2 linked regions of the Marinomonas mediterranea MMB-1 genome follow. Each later gene encodes a partner of the first gene's protein in a complex. Links are inferred from orthologs where the notes say so. Each region holds a gene or a part of one and is shown in the gene's direction. Other genes may lie near its edges.

Region 1 (2,901 bases):
GGGTGTCGTATCAGCTTTGATGTACCATCTCGTAGCAGGTGTGAAACACCTATTTATGGATTTGGGGCACTTTGAAGAGCTAGAAAGTGGACGTAAAGCTGCACAGATCAACCTTATCATCGCAGCTATTTTAATTGTCGTTGCAGGGGTGTGGGTATGGTAACTCAAATTACAAGTTTTGGTCGCTCAGGACTTTATGATTGGATGATGCAGAGAATTTCTGCAATCGTTTTAGCGTTATACAGCGTATTTATTATTGGGTATTTGGTTTTAAACCCTGACCTTACATACGAACAGTGGAGTGGACTGTTTGAAACGACTTGGATGCGCATCTTCAGTTTGATGACGCTCTTGTCTATTGGTATTCACTCCTGGATTGGCTTGTGGTCTGTATCTACAGATTACATTAAAGCTACCGGTGTTCGTTTTCTTTTCCAAGCGGTGTGCGGTTTTGCGATGTTTGTTTATGTCGTTTGGGGTATTCAGGTTCTTTGGGGGCTGTAAGTAATGGCTAATATTCGTACTATTTCATTTGATTCTATCGTTATCGGTGGTGGTGGTGCTGGCATGCGCGCTGCGTTGCAGTTAACAGAATCCGGTTTAAACACCGCTTGTGTGACGAAAGTGTTTCCGACTCGTTCTCACACAGTATCAGCACAAGGCGGTATCACTTGTGCAATTGCTAGTGAAGATCCAAATGACGATTGGCGCTGGCACATGTATGACACCGTAAAGGGGTCAGACTACATTGGTGATCAAGACGCAATTGAATACATGTGTTCTGTAGGTCCGCAAGCTGTGTTCGAACTTGAGCATATGGGTTTACCATTTTCACGTAAAGAAAATGGCCGTATTTATCAGCGTCCTTTTGGTGGTCAATCTAAAGATTTTGGTAAAGGTGGACAGGCAGCGCGTACCTGTGCTGCTGCTGACCGTACTGGTCACGCACTCTTGCATACGCTTTACCAAGCTAACTTGAAAGGCGGTACTACCTTCTTTAACGAATGGTATGCGGTTGATTTGGTTAAAAACGAAGAAAACGCTGTCGTTGGTGTGGTCGCTATTTGCATCGAAACAGGTGAAACCGTTTACCTGAAAGCAAAAGCGACTGTAATCGCTACTGGTGGTGCGGGTCGTATCTTCCAGTCTACAACAAATGCGCATATTAACACTGGTGATGGTGCAGGCATGGCCTTACGTGCAGGCTACCCATTACAAGATATGGAAATGTGGCAGTTCCATCCAACCGGTATTTACGGTGCGGGAACCTTGGTAACTGAAGGTTGTCGTGGTGAAGGTGGTTACCTAATCAATAAAGATGGCGAGCGCTTCATGGAGCGTTATGCGCCAAACGCGAAAGACCTAGCGGGTCGTGACGTTGTTGCTCGTTCAATGATCTTGGAAATCTTAGAAGGCCGTGGTTGTGGCCCTGAAGCTGATCATGTATTGCTTAAGTTGGATCACCTAGGTGAAGAAACACTTAATAAGCGCCTTCCAGGTATTCTTGAGTTGTCTCGTACATTTGCTCACGTAGACCCTGTTAAAGAGCCAATTCCTGTTATCCCGACTTGTCATTACATGATGGGCGGTATTCCAACGAATGTTGGTGGTCAAGCGTTGACTCAAAATGAAGCTGGCGAAGACATCGTTATCGATGGTCTTTACGCAGCAGGCGAAGCAGCATGTGTATCTGTTCACGGTGCTAACCGTTTGGGTGGTAACTCGCTACTTGATTTGGTTGTGTTTGGTCGTGCGGTAGGTCTTCAGGTTAAGAAATCTTTAGACGATGGTTTTGATTCTCTAGATGCCAAAGACACAGACATTGAAAATGCAATGTTGCGCCTAAATCGCCTGAATAATTCTACCGGTGGTGAGAGTGTTGCTGAAGTTCGTGCAGACCTTCAGAAGGTTATGCAGTTGTACTTCGGTGTATTCCGTGAAGGTGCAGCGATGCAAACAGGTTTGGAAGAGTTAGCTAAAATTCGCGCTCGTGTTGAAAATCTGCATCTTGAAGACAAGAGTCAGGCTTTCAACACTGCTCGTATTGAAGCACTTGAGCTCGAGAACTTGCTTGAAGTTGCTGAATCGACTGCAGTACCAGCAGAATTTCGTAAAGAGAGTCGTGGCGCGCACGCCCGTAACGACTACACTGAACGTGATGATGAAAACTGGTTGAAGCACTCACTGTATCACCCAGCTGATAAGAAAGTGACTAAGCGTGACGTTAACTTCGCGCCTAAGACAATGGACGCTTTCCCACCTAAAGCTCGTACATACTAAGGAGTAACAAACATGTTAGTAAGTATTTATCGTTACAATCCTGAAGTAGACGACGCACCTTACATGCAGGATTACAATATTGATTTGCCTGCTGGTAAGGATTTGATGGTATTAGATGTATTAAACATCATCAAAGCGCAAGACCCTGCTGTATCATACCGTCGTTCTTGCCGTGAAGGTGTATGTGGGTCTGATGGCATGAACATGTCGGGTAAAAATGGCTTGGCTTGTATTACCCCTGTTTCAGAAGCGGTTAAAAATGACAAACTGGTTCTACGTCCACTTCCAGGCTTGCCTGTTGTGCGTGACTTGGTTGTTGATATGGGCCAGTTCTACAAACAGTATGAGAAGATCAAACCATTCTTGATCAACGATACGCCAGCACCAGCTATCGAGCGTCTTCAGAGTCCTGAGGATCGCGAAAAGCTAGACGGCCTATATGAATGTATTCTGTGTGCTTGTTGTTCGACTGCTTGTCCGTCGTTCTGGTGGAATCCTGATAAATTTGTCGGACCATCTGGCTTGTTGCAAGCTTACCGCTTCTTAGCAGACAGTCGTGACACAGCGACTCAAGATCGTTTGTCAGATCTGGATGATCCATTCAGTGTGTTCCGTTGTCAT
Region 2 (2,797 bases), 740 kb from region 1 along the record:
CCTGTCTGAATAGCCTTTGTTCTGAAATTAACCTAACTGTTTCTCTGTTAGGTTAATCATCAATCCAACCCGTAAGGCAGCGCTAGAAGCTCGGCTGCCTTACCATCAAGCATTACCAACTCTAGCTCTTCCTGGTCCACATTGAGAATGGCTTGTGCTACATAGCTGCTGTCAAAGGAGGCTACGTCATGCAGTGTGCCGATGACTTTCCCTTCTTGATTGGCTACGTCCATTCCCGTCGTTAATTCAGATTCTGAACTGAGAAGTGCCATGTGCTTTTTGGACTTTCCTCGGTATTTCATGCGGGCGACGATTTCTTGGCCTGTGTAGCAACCTTTGGTGAAACTAATGGAACCGTTGCGTTGCATGTTGAACCATTGCGGTAAGATCTCTTCGCTGTCTTTTAGTTCGATAAACGGGCGCAATGTAAGCAAGGAGATAACTCGGTGTGCTTCTTCGTTGGTCGTCGCTTTGTCTTGTAAATGTTCAGCTGGAACAATTGAAAGCGTTTCACTGAAATAGGTGTTGTTCAATTGGATTGAAAGAACATCTCCTATTTTTTGTGTCGGGTGGAGCAGGGCGTATTCATCCTGAGGCGTCTCGTCGTTATCAAGAGAGCGAGCGTATTCAGAAAAGGCCGCGTAGGTATCTGAAGCATCAGTCAGAGTGGCTTTAAAGAACACGGCGTACTTCTTAAAGTGGGCCAGCGTCTTTTCGACCAATGAGGAGTGCAAGGTTAAAAGGTACTGCTCGTCTGCGACCTGACAAATAAGAAAGTTCGAGATCACTCGACCTTTGGGCGTACAGGTCGCGCCAAAGCTGCTGGCTCCGCTTGTTACCTTGGAGACATCTGCGGTGACTTGCCCTTGAAGAAACTTCTGTGCGTCTTTGCCCTCAACGTGGATAAAGCCCAGTTCTGTCAGTGAGCGAGCAGCGTGAGTGGGTAAAACAGTGTTTAACAGGTCGGCAAGTTGCATGGTGTCTCCGAAGCGCAATGGACATGGTTCTAACTAGATGGGGTAAATGAGGTTGTTTTTCAACAACAGGCAGTAGAAAAAGATTAAGACGATTAAATTGATCAATATCATAGCAGGCGGTTTTCGCGTCGAGGTTCGCCAGCTATAATATGCGCTATCGATAGAGAGAGTATTTGCTATGAGTGAAACTAAAGAGTCCATTGGCTTCAAACGACTTAAATGGCATTGCCGCCGAGGCATGCTTGAGTTGGATTTATTGCTTGAACCCTTCTTGGACGAGGTCTTTCTTACTCTGGACGAAGAAGATCAAAAACGCTTTTATAAACTGATCCAATGCGAAGATCAGGAAATCTTCCCTTGGTTTATGCAAAAAGAAGTGCCGGAAGATCCAGACTTAGCTCGTATCGTGGATATTATTGTGACGCGAGTTCAACCTGAAAACTATCAAGCTTAAGTTTTCCCGCTTTGACGTTGCGATCTGGCTGCTTATACTGATTTGCCTGATCGTGACGCTCGACTCCCTTCTTGTTCCTATTTGGATATCTATTCTTGTTGCAAGCTTGGCAACGGCATTTGCGACGCCATTTTTTATTCTAAAAAGTCGAAGGCGCTCGAGCGTGGTGTTTGGCAATGATGCATTGTTATATAAAAAGGATGCGTTAGACCCAAAAGCTGGTGAGTTAAAGCTCGTTGTCGATCAGGTGGTATGGCTTGGGTTAATTTGTTCTGTCGAACGGCTGCCGTTACGCCTACATACTTCGAATTCAACGCTGAAAGCGCGTTTAGCTTATAAAACAGCGTCCTATATACGGTCACTTAAACCTCAAAAAAAATACGTCTTTTTTAGAGATCAAATGACCTATTCGGAATACAGGTCTTTGTGTTCCTTTTCTGCCGTACAGAAAGTAAACACGCGCTTTAGTTCGGATTGATGAGAGTTGGCTTGCTGTCATCGAGTTTGTTTGGGTAATCTAAGGTGTGGTGCAATCCTCGACTTTCTTTGCGTAACATGGCGGATTGAATGATCAAATCTGCGACGACCGCCAGGTTTCTAAGCTCGAGTAAGTCACTTGATACTTTGTAGTTACTGTAAAATTCATCGATTTCAGACTGAAGCATATCCACTCTGTGTTTTGCACGTAACAGCCGCTTGTCGGTTCTTACGATACCAACATAATCCCACATGAAGCGTCTTAGCTCGGCCCAGTTGTGTGTGATAACAACATCCTCGTCTGAGTTTGTGACTTGACTGTCATCCCAGTCTGGAATGGTGAACGACGCCGTCGCTCTGACATCTTCACTAATGTGCTTCGCAGCAGAGCGTGCATACACGATGCATTCGAGCAGCGAGTTGCTTGCAAGTCGATTAGCACCGTGAAGTCCTGTGTAGGCCGTCTCACCAATAGCGTAGAGATTGCTTATATCGGTTGCACCGTGTTTATCTACGACGACTCCGCCACAGGTATAGTGTGCAGCGGGTACGACGGGAATAGGTTCTTTTGTAATGTCGTAGCCACAGTCGAGACAACGTTTATAAATGGTGGGGAAGTGCGCTTTAATAAACTCTGGATCTTTGTGCGAAATATCCAGATATACATGCTTTTCACCAAGACGTTTCATCTCGTGATCGATGGCTCTTGCGACGATGTCACGAGGGGCAAGTTCACCTCGTTCATCAAATTCGAACATAAAACGGGAGCCGTCGGACAGCAATAGACGACCGCCTTCGCCGCGTACGGCCTCTGAAATTAAGAAGGTTTTGGCTTTGGCGTCGTATAAACACGTTGGGTGGAATTGATTAAATTCCATGTTTCCAACTC

The links.
Region 2: the proteins of sdhA (region 1) and MARME_RS04395 are in contact, whole or in part, in a crystal structure (PDB 6C12), measured with the Escherichia coli proteins. The link is inferred for Marinomonas mediterranea MMB-1 from one-to-one orthologs.

What each region holds. Positions count from the first base shown.
Region 1 is NC_015276.1:1,684,234-1,687,134, forward strand. The notes cover bases 1-2,893. They hold sdhA (succinate dehydrogenase flavoprotein subunit), read left to right. Parts: upstream 1-507; coding sequence 508-2,280; downstream 2,281-2,893. Other genes in these bases: sdhC (succinate dehydrogenase, cytochrome b556 subunit), read left to right, coding at 1-163; sdhD (succinate dehydrogenase, hydrophobic membrane anchor protein), read left to right, coding at 157-504; MARME_RS07595 (succinate dehydrogenase iron-sulfur subunit), read left to right, coding at 2,293-2,893. Also shown: more of MARME_RS07595, read left to right, coding at 2,894-2,901. UniProt on the Escherichia coli protein: Two distinct, membrane-bound, FAD-containing enzymes are responsible for the catalysis of fumarate and succinate interconversion; the fumarate reductase is used in anaerobic growth, and the succinate dehydrogenase is used in aerobic growth.
Region 2 is NC_015276.1:945,833-948,629, forward strand. The notes cover bases 5-2,793. They hold MARME_RS04395 (FAD assembly factor SdhE), read left to right. Parts: upstream 5-1,155; coding sequence 1,156-1,431; downstream 1,432-2,793. Other genes in these bases: MARME_RS04385 (hypothetical protein), read left to right, coding at 5-13; ygfZ (CAF17-like 4Fe-4S cluster assembly/insertion protein YgfZ), read right to left, coding at 60-977; MARME_RS04400 (hypothetical protein), read left to right, coding at 1,595-1,909; nadB (L-aspartate oxidase), read right to left, coding at 1,896-2,793. In the rest of the region: more of MARME_RS04385, read left to right, coding at 1-4; more of nadB, read right to left, coding at 2,794-2,797. UniProt on the Escherichia coli protein: An FAD assembly protein, which accelerates covalent attachment of the cofactor into other proteins.